Linked DNA regions of Alkalihalophilus pseudofirmus. The protein of the gene in region 2 interacts with the protein of the main gene of each other region in a pairwise test. Links are inferred from orthologs where the notes say so. Each region holds a gene or a part of one and is shown on either strand. Other genes may lie near its edges. The genes, in order: ezrA and ftsA.

What was found.
Region 1: the proteins of ftsA (region 2) and ezrA interact in binary tests that used the Bacillus subtilis proteins (3 or more experiments, as listed by UniProt). The link is inferred for Alkalihalophilus pseudofirmus from one-to-one orthologs.

Annotation. Positions count from the first base shown.
Region 1 is NZ_CP117835.1:3,260,620-3,269,940, forward strand. What follows is about bases 2,097-5,061. They hold ezrA (septation ring formation regulator EzrA), read right to left. Parts: upstream 4,444-5,061; coding sequence 2,749-4,443; downstream 2,097-2,748. Other genes in these bases: brnQ (branched-chain amino acid transport system II carrier protein), read left to right, coding at 2,097-2,698; hisJ (histidinol-phosphatase HisJ), read left to right, coding at 4,752-5,061. Outside these bases: PQ478_RS17290 (cysteine desulfurase family protein), read right to left, coding at 1-1,037; more of brnQ, read left to right, coding at 1,397-2,096; more of hisJ, read left to right, coding at 5,062-5,576; forespore capture DNA-binding protein RefZ, read right to left, coding at 5,568-6,218; PQ478_RS17315 (GAF domain-containing protein), read left to right, coding at 6,482-6,961; PQ478_RS17320 (sensor domain-containing diguanylate cyclase), read right to left, coding at 7,009-8,895. UniProt on the Bacillus subtilis protein: Negative regulator of FtsZ ring formation; modulates the frequency and position of FtsZ ring formation. Inhibits FtsZ ring formation at polar sites. Interacts either with FtsZ or with one of its binding partners to promote depolymerization.
Region 2 is NZ_CP117835.1:2,679,263-2,683,246, forward strand. The notes cover bases 1,141-3,984. They hold ftsA (cell division protein FtsA), read right to left. Parts: upstream 3,287-3,984; coding sequence 1,994-3,286; downstream 1,141-1,993. Other genes in these bases: ftsZ (cell division protein FtsZ), read right to left, coding at 1,141-1,955; PQ478_RS14325 (small basic family protein), read right to left, coding at 3,460-3,819; PQ478_RS14330 (DUF881 domain-containing protein), read right to left, coding at 3,826-3,984. In the rest of the region: sigma-E processing peptidase SpoIIGA, read right to left, coding at 1-628; more of ftsZ, read right to left, coding at 810-1,140. UniProt on the Bacillus subtilis protein: Cell division protein that is required for the assembly of the Z ring. May serve as a membrane anchor for the Z ring. Binds and hydrolyzes ATP. Also involved in sporulation.

The DNA.
Region 1 (9,321 bases), 580 kb from region 2 along the record:
GAACCAGCTGCTTTTGAATCTTTCCCCATAGCTAGGAGCACTCGGCTGGGTTCGGCTAACTTTGAGGAGCATGCTGACTTTGTTGAGACATATATTTTTTTAGCTGATAGTGATTGAATTAACACTTCAGGCTTAATTGATTCTACAGAGAAGTTAATAATATGTGGCGCAGATTTCTCTAATGGGCTGTTAATCGTCACTCCATCAATCGTTGGCAGACTGTGAATAAGTTTAGAATGAAGTTTTACTAAATGAGACTTCTCTTTTTGAGCCTTCTCCATTTCCATTCTTAATGCTCTGGCCATTGCCACAGCCCCCGCAACATGTTCAGTGCCTGAGCGTACTTCCATCTCTTGGACACCGCCATGAATTTGAGGCTTTAACCTTACTCCGTTACGTACATAAAGCATCCCTGTACCTCTTACTCCATGGAATTTATGAGCAGATGCTGTTAACAGATCAATTTTGGCTTTTTTTATATTTAAAGGCACTTTTGTTATACCTTGTACATCATCGACATGGAAACGAACTTGAGGAAAGTGGCTTAATAACTGACCGATCTCTTCTATCGGTTGAATCGTCCCTGTTTCATTATTAACATGGATAATTGATACTAAAATGGTTTCCTTGCGAATAGCTTTTTTCACATCTTCTAAAGAAACTCTTCCATTAGAGTCTACAGATAAATATGTTACCTCAAACCCATCTGCCTCTAGTTCCTTATAGGTTTCATATGAAGAAGCATGCTCAACTTCTGTTGTGATCAAATGCCTGCCCCTAGATTTTTTATGATACGCTGTTCCTTTAATAGCAAGGTTATTACCCTCTGTTCCCCCGGAGGTAAACAAAATTTCTTTTGCAGATACGTGAAGCTGATCAGCAATGGCTGATCTCGCTTTGGTCAGTAATCCTTCTGCTTCCATCCCTAATGTATGAAGTGATGAAGGATTTCCAAAATAGTCATAGGACACTTTTGTATAGGTTTCTAACACGTCTTGATGCGGTCTAGTTGTTGCACTATTATCAAGATAAATCATTGGATTATTTACCCCTTTAATTATGAACTTCTATAAAAAAATTGTGCTTCTATCATCACAATTATATCTTCTCACAAACACAACTCTTGCACACATCCCATGTATGCATCATTATATCTTAGCACAAAATGTTTAAATGACAAGACAGAAAAGAGATCAGATATGTGAAATAAACTTTATCAAAAAACTGATTATTCTTTCTTTTTTAAAACTATTCAACAATTCGCAACATTTATGATACGATAAGCGACGGTAAGTGATAAGGGAAAATTCTCTTATGACTGAAAAAACACGTATACGCTTACATTTATGGAAGCAAGTGCAAATTATACCATTATATTATATGTTGGAGGACAACTATGAATCGTACATTACCAACGAAGGACTTAGCAGCATTAGGCTTTCTAATGTTCGCTCTATTTTTAGGGGCAGGAAACCTGATCTTTCCACCATTGCTGGGGCAACAAGCAGGAACGGCACTTTGGCCTGCCATAATAGGCTTTCTTGTAACAGGTGTGGGACTGCCGTTACTTGCCATCATTGCTGTTTCACAGGTCAATGGAGATCTGCATCAATTAGCTAACCGGGTGCACCCAATATTCGCTGTTATTTTTTCATTCACTGTATACCTTGCGATTGGACCATTCTTTGGAATTCCTCGTACAGGAACCGTGGCATATGAAATAGGTGTGGTACCATTTTTGCCTGGTGGACAAGCAACCACTACTTCTTTACTTATATCCACTCTTATTTTCTTTAGTCTAACGTTCTGGCTAGCTTTGAATCCGGCCAAATTAGTCGACCGGGTCGGGAAAATATTAACACCGTTATTAATTATATTGATTGCCATCGTTTCCCTTCGCGGAGTATTTGCCCCGATGGGAAGCTTTGAAGCAGCTGAGGAAAACTATCAAAACGGCGCTTTCTTCTCAGGTTTTATTGAAGGCTATCTAACGATGGATACAATTGCTGCTTTAGTGTTCGGGATTGTCATCATGAACCGCCTGCAAGAAAGAGGAATTAAAGACCGTGCAGCTATTCAAGCCTTTACCATTAAAGCAGGTATTATAGCGGGTGTTGGATTATCTCTTGTTTATTTATCATTAGGATACTTAGGAGCAAGCAGTGTTTCCACTATTGGTCGCTTAGATAACGGAGGAGCTATTTTAGCAGCAGTCGCAAATGCTCTTTTCGGCTCAACTGGTTCGATGATCCTTGCGCTTGTTATTACATTTGCTTGTTTAACCACATCAATTGGACTGGTTTCGGCATGTGGTGAATTTTTTGCTAAACGTTTCTCGAGTGTATCTTATCCTGTCATTATTTTTATCTTGTGTGTATTCAGTTTCACCATGGCTAACTTAGGTTTAAGCCAATTAATTGCCGTTTCAGTACCTGTACTAGTAACGATTTACCCTATAGCTATTGTGTTGATTACACTATCATTTCTCCACCATAAAATTGGTCAAAGACGCCAAATTTATATCGGAGCTCTTATAGGGGCATTTATTATCAGCCTGCTTGATGGGATCAGCACAGCAGGTGTTAATCTAGAGTCTCTCGCATTCCTTAACTGGATTCCATTGTACGGAGAAGGTTTAGGCTGGTTAGTTCCTAGTATCATCGGGGCTCTCATAGGCTGGGCTGTTTCAAAACGTTAAAAGGACGAGAACAAAAAAAGTGTAGCATCGCTTTGATGCTACACTTTTTATTATGCGGTATATTGTTCGCTTACCTTTTCAACAATCGATGGATCAAATTCCTTTACAGCTTGGTAAGCACATTCAATCGCTTCGGTGTATTCATATTGACGGAACAGCTCCTCAGCCTCAATTAATCCGCTTCTAGTACGTTCCGACCTGTTACGGTATCTATTAGCAAACTGAATTACTCTCTCTGCAAGCTGAGCTGACTCAATTGTATCTTTAATGAGCTGTTCATTTTCCTCTACACAACTAAGAGCTTCTTCTACCAATACATTGACACGCCCCATTTCAAGAGGCACCTGCTCAAGCTGTCTTGCCGCTGTAATCACTTTCATTTCACTTTCATCTAAGTGATCTACTGCCTCTTGCGGAAGGCCTGGTATGTTACTCTTTTGAAGGAGACGTTTACTCTCAAGCAGCTTTTGTCTTAACTCGATTAGTGTCTCTTTTGCATCGAGCTCATCTTGACGAAGGTCATTTAGTGCTTGTTTCCCTTTATCAATATCTAGCTGAATCTGTTTGATTTTCTCCATCCATTCTTCTACCATATCTAAGATAGACGTGTAGGTTTGAGAGTTATTTTCAGAAACATCTACAATCAGCTGCAGCTGATGCATTAATTCATTCAACTGTTTTTTCACTTTCTCTTGGAAGGAAATTTCTTCTTCTGCCAAACGATAACTTAACTGCACTTGAGTCGTTTCCTCCATTAAAAGAGTGAGTTGTTCATCTACTTGCTCAACCTGCTCTTTCATTGTAGGCACTGCTTTTGCTACCTCTTGTTTTGCTTCAACTTCAGTTTCTAGCACTTCATATAACTGATCTAGTTGAGCGGTTACCTCAGCTGCCTTCTCTTCCATACTTTCTATTTCCTCTAAGGTAGAAATGTCAGCTAGCAGTTGTTCGTTTTCGTTCGTAATCGATTCAATTTTAGACATGAGAGCAAACGGTTCTAAACAATAACCAGAATTCTCCATATCTTCAATTCCAAGGATCAACTGGCGTACCTCTTGGGGGATGGTCGTTTTCAATTGAACAAGAAGAGCAGGCACTTTCTCTACACTCAGTCGTACTAAATCGACTTCTTCTTTCGCTTCTCTCAGATATTCTCTTGCTTTTAAATAGCTTCCTTCTTCTGTAGCTTGATCAAAATCTTCAAGAAGCTGTTTTGTGTGCGCAAGTTTTTCATCTAAGGTTTCAACAGTTACACCTAGTGAACCTCGTTTTTTTAATACTTGCTGCATGACTGTATGGAATTGATCTTTTACAGAGCCAATTTCAGTGCTGTTTTGTTCAGCACTTGTCACAAGCTGGTTAATTTCTTCAACCATCACTTGAAGCTGCGTTTCAATCCCGTTCAGCCTGTCTGTCGTTAAAGCAATCAATTCCTTTGCTTTTTTAAAGCGATATTTAGTAGCTGCTTCTTCAATATCAAATAGTTGTTCTTCAATATTTGGAAGGATACCGCCCACGATTTCGTCCCATTCACTACGCCACAATTCAAATTTTTCCTCTGTTTCGCCTGACATATGTAAGTTCTTCACTTTTCCAATTTCACTTGGGATATCACGGTTTAAAATGGTATTTTTCCAGTCGTCTAATTTATCGACCTCTTTATAGATGTTTTTTCTAAATACCATTCCAATAACAAATAGTACAGCTATAACGGCTATTGCCGCATAAATTACATACATCGTCATTTGAGGACCCCCTTCTCTAGCATCATATCAGTCTTGTTTATGAAGGCCTCGATGATTGGTTTATACATATTAACTGCTCCGCACCATTAATCACTATGACCTCTCTACATAAGCTAAAATTCACTACTATTAGACATAATCTTTACATGGATTCTCTCTAAAACGTGAAAACCCTTTAATTTCAAACAAAATTATTCATTTTTTTATGTATACGATATGTAATATGATACCATGAAAATAAGCTTTTGTATGCCTTTTTATCATAGTTACATCTTCTTATTAATCTTATGTATGAAAGGGGTTTATTCATGATCAAGCACGATGGACACATCCATTCTCCTTATTGCCCGCATGGAACAGCTGATACATTTGCTGATTATTGCGAACAAGCTATTAGCGATGGTTTATCCGGCATCACATTCACAGAACATGCCCCGCTTCCTGAAGGGTTCACTGACCCTACCCCAGAGCAGGACAGCGCTATGTCTTATGGCCAGCTGACGTCTTATATAGAGGATTTACAAGCTGTCAAATCTTTTTATAAGAATAAGCTATCTGTATTAATCGGCCTGGAAGTTGATTTCATTGAAGGATATGAGAAAGAAACGACGACCTTTCTAAATGAGGTGGGCCCAAAACTAGATGACAGCATTTTATCTTGTCATTTTATTAACATAAATAACGAATATTATTGTATTGATTATAGCCCTCATGTGTTTTTAACGTGTCAAACATTGCTCGGCTCAACGGATGCAGTATATAAACATTATTACGAGACGGTTAAAAAATCAGTAAAATCTGACCTGGGTTCATACAAACCCACTAGAATCGGCCATATTACTCTTTGTCAAAAATTCAAAAAAAAATACCCTGCGACTGAATTACACAGCCAGGATATCACATCTATTCTCCAATTAATAAATGATCATAATTACAGCCTTGATTATAACGGGGCAGGTACACTTAAGCCTTTATGCGGAGTGACCTATCCTCCTGGTGACATCGCATCTCTTGCTCATCAATTAGGTATACCATTAATTTATGGTTCAGATGCTCATCAAGTAAAGGGAATGGCTGCCGGGGTTGATACCCTTTTTGATACGGATATTCTTTCTGCCCCTGTTCTACGCTAAATTCACCCTGCTTATTATGCGATTGGTTCGTGGCTCGCTTATTCCGCACAGGCATGAATCAATCCATCTCACTAGATGCTCTGCATAGCGGTCAATAAAATAAGGTTCCGTTGTAGATAACTGATAAAGTTCTCTAAAATACTGAGGCGAGTAGTAAGGAAGTGTAATCATTCCGCGTATTTGAATTAAGACAAAATCCACTGGCTGCCCTATAAACCTGCCCTCTCTCATCCCTTTTCTAATAATTTTCTCTACATCATGTTTTTCTTTCCTCAAATACGTGGACATAAGTTCCCTAACTAATATCGAGTCCATTGTCATCTCTCTGTGTACCATTCTAGCTAAATGATAATGTTTCTGCTGATAGCATAACAATGAATGCATCATGGTTAACAGCAGATCTCTAGCATCTTGGTTTTTAAGTTTTTCCTCATCCACCTTCATTGCCTGTAAGTATCCTTCTAGAAATTCAGTCATTAATAGTTCAAACAACCCTTTTTTTCCACCAAAATAATAAGATACGAGTGCAATATTTACATTTGCTTGTTCTGCAATGTGACGGACCGATGTTCCATGATAGCCTTGTGTATAAAATAAACGGGCAGCTGCTTCTTTCATCTTCTCACGTGTTGTTTCACTCATGCATTCTCCCCCTTAACAATAAACTGCTTGCTATAGTCTTTTACTTCTCTATTGTTTTGATTGATCCTCTTTGATTTGTTCGACATTCCCGTCAAACTTTTCTACAAAAAAAGCCCAATAAAACGAATCCTGGCAATAACATGACAGCGTCCACCAAATCTCTTTTTTATCCTCCAGTATTTTCAGAGTGAATTATTTTGTATTCCTTTGTCTCTTGCTGTAAACTATTTTCTATAATTCTATAGATGCTTGGGGGAGTCGCCATGTTTAATCAAGAAGCTTATAAAGGAGATCTTGCTTCAAATTATCAATTAGTTACTAAGCAATTGAATGCTCTTTTAACAGGAGAGAATGACCTTATTGCTAATTTGTCTAATGCAAGTGCTCTATTAAGTCAATTTTTGCATGATGTAAATTGGGTTGGTTTCTATTTATTAAAAGACAATGAGCTTGTTCTTGGGCCATTTCAGGGGCTGCCTGCATGTGTACGTATTCCACTTGGCAGAGGTGTATGCGGAACGAGCGCAGCTGAGAGAAAAACTCTTCGCATAGAAGATGTTCATGCTTTCCCTGGACATATTGCTTGTGCTGCCGCATCACGTTCTGAAATTGTGATCCCCATTATAAAAGATGGTAATCTAGTTGGGGTTCTTGATATTGACAGTCCAATACTAAATCGTTTCACTGAAGAAGATCAAACACATCTTGAAGCGTTCGTTGAAGAATTAGAACGGCACATATAAACAAAATAATAGTTAAATTAAATAAAGCCTAAAAACAATGAATGTTTTTAGGCTTCTTCTTTAAGTGAAGAACTCTCTTGAGCCACATGAATCCGGTTTTTACCTAACCTTTTGGCTGTATAAAGCCCGTCATCAGCTTCTTTAATTAATTCTTTTAGCGAGCGGGCAGCTTTATGATGATGCCAATAAGAGACACCGCATGAAACCGTAATAGGCGGCTCGGTTTGATATTCAACAGCTTCTACGATGCGCACGGCAATTTTTTTAGCATCTTCTAAATTGACTTTTGGCAGATATAGAGCTAACTCTTCCCCTCCCCACCTTGCTGCAATATCCTCATCACGAATATTTTCCTTCATAATCTTAGCCACTTGAATAAGCACTTCATCTCCAATTTGATGTCCGTGTGTATCATTAACCTGTTTAAAGTTATCCACATCAAATAGAAGATACGTCCCATAGCCATCATTTTCAAGCGAGGCTCTAATTTGCTGATCTAAATAACTTCTAGAATATAAGCTGGTTAGATGATCGGTAATTACGAGTTTTTCTAACTTCTCATGAAGCATAGCATTTGTAAAAGCTAATGTAGAGTGATGTGCGAGAGATTGCAGCAGCTTAAAATGATCGTAACTGAAACAATACGGCTTCTGATCCAGCACGATAACCACACCTTTTAAGACTCCACTTTGAATCATCGGCACCGCTAAAAGACTTCGATAATAAGAGTGCTGAAAGAGCTTGTGACTTTTAGAGTCCCCAACAAACTGCGGTTCTCTATGGTATTTCATCTCCATAAACAGCGGGTTGAGCTTCTTTAAGAGTGAGGGGTCATTGAAAACAGGTGTACTACCTTCTAACACAGTAATTTCTCCCTCTTCAAAGAGAACAAAACCTACTTGTTCAGCTCCAAATGATACAAGAATCTGTTGAGTCATAAAGGTAATTGTATCTTTTAGTCTTAATTTTTCATTTAACTGGTGGGATGTTTGATTAATAAGCTGCAGATCTTGATTTAAGTTTCTAGACTGCTGATAAAGCTCGGCATTCTCTAAAGCGTTTCCCCCAGTATCCGCTAGGACATTAATAAACTCGAGGTCATGTGTGTGAAGGACAATGTCTGTATCAGCCTCTAATTCTATGACCCCGTAAACCGCTTGTTTGCCTCTAAGCGGCGCAAAAACATTCAGTTGTTTTTCATTTCTATCTATTTGGAGCTCTCCTTTTAAATAAGCATGCTCGGCCAATCGGTTATGGTTATCCATTCCATACACCAATGGTTTAATTGATAGGTCATGATCAATTTTCCACTCATGCGTTAAATATAAATGAACATTCCAATTAGGGAATACTTGATTAATAGCCGTAATAATTTGTTTTAATACTTCGTTTATATCCATAGATCCATGACACTTCTTTGTTACTTGCAAAAGAAGATCTCTCTTCATGCTGACGGTAGTGGATTTCGAGCAATTATAGCCCTGGGCAAATAGTGTTTGGAAAGGAATCATCTCTAGGTGTCCTGCAGCAAACGCATCTGCATCTTTTTTTGTAGGGAAAGTATGAATAATCAATCCATATAATATCGATTTATAGTATAAGGAGATACATACATTCCAGCTTGGAGAAGTGGTAATTAAACTGCCCTCTACTACTTTCATGGAATGATCATGAGTCTTTTTGAACCAGCTCTCGATCTCTTTATTATTCTGATGTATACCTTTATCTGCTTCTTCCCCTTTAACGAGTTCAAATTGTTCATTATTTCTTTCATAAATGGCTATCTTCTCTAAATGATTAGGCTTACCCACTTTTAATGCGAGGGCATGGTAAGAAGAAGCTAATGCATAGAAATTAATTTGATAGTCTGCTCCTTTTAACCATTGATCAACAGTCATCATTTCCCCAACCGTAACTTCATTCCGTGGATTCATCTACTTTTACACCACCATATATAGGAAAATACTTAATTTACTCTTAAATATTACTGGTTCATATAGGCTTATCTAGAGAAAATGTCACAAACTATAGGATAATGTAATCAAAAAAAACCATTCTCAATTATACCTTCTAGGTATTTGTTACTGTCATTATAAATCAACTTATAACACATTACTATTATTTTCCACGATATTATTTTGAAAACCTTCCGACAATTTTCACAAGAATCGCCTTTTCTTGTTTCCTCTTGACTTTCGCCCCTATTAAGCTTATACTCGAATTTGTGTGAAATACGACAGCCTAGGTAAACTTAATATGTCCGGTCATTTTGTTCCTCGATTAGCGGCTGCAAACTGAGGTGCATCACGTAACTTCTAGCTGTCGAAGCGAAGATGCATGAAGGCAAAATGAACATATTA
Region 2 (3,984 bases):
CGAACGTTTCCTCTAAGCAAGTTGTCTCAATGATCATGACTGGCACACGTGTTATAGGATCATGCAGCTTATTGCCACTATCTATTAGGCCTTGTGTTTTAATAGACTGGCCAAAGAGGTGAATCGTAACGATTGCTAGCTGCTCGTAATGAATTTTTTTCACTTCAATCGTCTCGATTCTAGCTTTAGAAAAATACCATACGAGTGGAAATCCAAAGACTACAAACACCCAGCTGATTCCGCTCCCAAACCCGGCTTGTGCAGGAGAGGAAACAGCAGCTAGAAAATCAATTTCAGTCTGCCAAAAAAAGTGAAGAGCAAACAATCCACCGCCAGTCATAAAGGTGACAAAGTAAAACATCAATAGTCCCTGAAAGAAATAACTCCATCTCTTAAAACCAAATGCGATAAGGATTATAAATATAGAATAGATTGCTTTCATCCAAGGCTGATAGAATAAAGCGCCTAATGGTGTGAACATCAAAAAAACAATCAAAGATGCAAAAAGCGCGCCAACTATAAAGCGGATTCGGTTAAATCGTCTCTTTAGTACAATGGCTGTGAGAGCAATTAATAAATAATCAATACAAAAATTAAGAAACCAGATTACATCAAGATAAAGAGTCATCGCATCCCTTCTTACCATTCTTTTGAAATTAAGTATATATAAAGTCTATTAATTAGTCTGTCAATTCATGACGAGTAATTCGATGTAATTTTGATAGATTTTCACTGAATATGTCTATCTCTGGACGAAGAGTATAAAACATAAAAAAAAGCATCAGCGCTAGGCGCTGATGCTTCCCTTGTTATCTTGAACGATTTCTACGATTACGTAAGAACGTAGGAATATCTAATGTGTCAGAAGAATCTTGAGGTTGCGGTGCTTGCTGCTGGAACCTAGATTCTTTTTGAGGTTCTTCTTGCTGTGGTTTTGCTTGTTGTTGTTGTTGCTGTTGTTTCATTTGATTTTGAGGTGTTTGACGCTGAGGTTTATTTTCAGTGTCATCAAATCCAGTTGCAATAACAGTAACAACGATTTCATCTTTTAAATTCTCATTAATAACGGAACCAAAGATCATGTTCACTTCAGCATCTGAAGCTGCAGAAACAATCTCAGCTGCTTCATGCACTTCATATAAACTTAAGTTAGATCCACCCGTAATATTCATTAAAACACCTTGTGCGCCATCAACAGATGTTTCAAGTAATGGACTTGAGATGGCTTTTTTAGCCGCTTCAGATGCTCTGTTCTCACCTGTAGCAATCCCAATACCCATTAATGCTGAACCTTTATCTGTCATAATTGTTTTCACATCGGCGAAGTCAAGGTTAATTAATCCAGGTACAGCAATCAAGTCAGAAATACCTTGTACACCTTGACGAAGCACGTTATCTGCTTCACGGAATGCTTCAAGCATCGGTGTGTTTTTATCAACAATTTCAAGAAGACGGTCATTTGGAATCACAATAAGTGTATCTACTTTTTCTTTTAAAGCTTGAATTCCTGTAGCTGCCTGCGTTTGACGTTTACGGCCTTCAAACGTAAATGGACGTGTAACAACACCTACTGTTAAAGCTCCAATTTCTTTAGCAACCTCTGCAATAACAGGCGCTGCACCAGTCCCTGTTCCACCACCCATACCAGCAGTGATAAATACCATGTCAGCACCTTGAAGTGCTTCTTCTAAATGCTCGCGGCTTTCTTCAGCAGCTTTTTTCCCGATTTCAGGATTTGCTCCTGCACCAAGACCGCGTGTTAACTTTCCGCCTAGCTGAAGTTTAGTTTCAGCTTTCGATAAGTGGAGGGCTTGAGCATCTGTATTAACTGCAATAAACTCTACTCCTTGCAGTCCATTTTCAATCATTCGGTTAACGGCATTACTACCGCCGCCACCTACACCAATAACTTTTATCTGTGCTAACTGATCCATATCCATTTCAAATTCTAACATTTAAGGTCCCCCTAATCAGACTATTGCCTCGTTCGCTCTTATTCAAAGAACACTTTAAACCAATTCTTCATCTTAGATTTAGCTTTTGGTTTTTCTTCTGTTCTTGATTGTGCTTTTTCATTCTTCGTACTGCGTTTCTGATCTTGCGGTTGTTCTGTCGCTTCATAATCTGCTACAGAAGCAGCAATTTCTTTGCCTTGAATTTTAACATTTTTGTACGCAAATTGTATCAAACCAACACTTGTTGTGTACTGAGGTTCACGTACACCAATGTAATCAGGTATAGCTACCCTGACGTTACCTTGCAATAACTCCTTAGCAAGTTCTAACACTCCAGGAATCATCACGGTCCCGCCCGTTAAGACATAGCCACTTGGAAAGTCTCGATAGCCCAGCCTCATGATCTCCTTATAGATCAGCTCAAACACTTCTTCCATACGAGGTTCAATAATATGAGCTAAATCATATTGGCTGAATTCATCTTTTTCTCCACTGCCGATAGCAGAAACGCTAAAGCGCTCCTCATCAGAAGCTTCATCAATAAAAGAGTGCCCGTATTTTACTTTAATTCGTTCCGCTTCTTCCGTCGACACCCTCAGGCCAATCGCTATGTCATTGGTAATATGATCCCCGCCGATTGGAAGAACAGATGTTGACTGGAGTGTACCCTGTTCAAAAACTGATACAGTAGCGGAACCGCCGCCAATATCAATCAAACAAACTCCGAGATTCTTCTCATCTTTTGAGATAGCAACAGAACCAGATGCAAGCGGCTGCAGACAAATATCTGCAATTTGTAACCCTGCGCGTTCCACACATCTAAGTAAATTATGTAATATGGTCTTAGATCCAGTAATAATTGTACCTTCCATTTCTAACCTAACACCAATCATTCCACGTGGATCGTTAATTTCATCTAAACCATCTACTACAAACTGCTTCGGAATAACATCGATAATTTCTCGCTCTGGCGGAATAGATACAACTTGTGCAGCATCGATCACTCGAGCGATATCTTCATCACCAATTTCACGGTCAGGGCTTGAAACAGCGACAACTCCGTGACACGGCTGTAATTGAACATGGTTGCCATTCACTCCGACTATGACTTGTTTAATCGATAGCCCTACCATTCTCTCAGCTTGTTCAACTGCTCTTTTTATAGATCGAACAGTCTCATCAATATCTACAATTGCACCTTTTCTAATTCCTTCAGAATGAGTGTTTCCTACTCCAATTATATTAATTGTTCCGTTGGCCACTTCTCCTATGATTACTCGCACATTGGATGTACCGATGTCAAGACTTACATAGATTTCACTGTTGTTCAAACTGTGGCACCTCCTTTTAACTAATCCCGATTTTCATTGTTTCATAAGTTTTTTTAGAAATTGGGCTTACCATACCGAAGCTCAAATGTTGAATATTAGAATTATTCAACATTAAGCTTGGTTTTCCTTTTAAAATCGCTCATTTTCTTTTTTTTTCATTAATTTAATGGTTTTTAAGCTTGTCCTTCACTTCGTTTAGCCTGCCACTTAGATAGTAACATACGCCTGATCACTGCAATATTATTAAAAAGTCGCACACCAAAAGCAAAAATCGCTGCTAGGTATAAGTCTACACCAAGATGGACACCTAGAAAAGCCAAACCTGCAGCAAGTAAAATATTAAAGAAAAAACCGGTCACAAATACATTTGAGTCAAAGGTCTCCTGTAAGTGCGCTCGAATCCCGCCAAATAAAGTATCTAAAGCAGCCAAAACGGCGATGGATAAATAGTTTGAATACTCTGCAGGGACTCTAAATTCGGTCATTATACCTAATAAAACACCAAGAAGTAATCCTATTAACGGAAGCCACATCGAATGTTACCCCTCCTTTACTTCTTCCATATATCTTACGCGAGGTGTTTGATCGTATCCAGGCAATGTTAAGTCCCCCACTTGCTCCACTGTTAACATGAAACCATCTATTTCAAAATATTCAACAGACTCTGATACAATCATGCGGTTAGCAAGCCTCTCTGG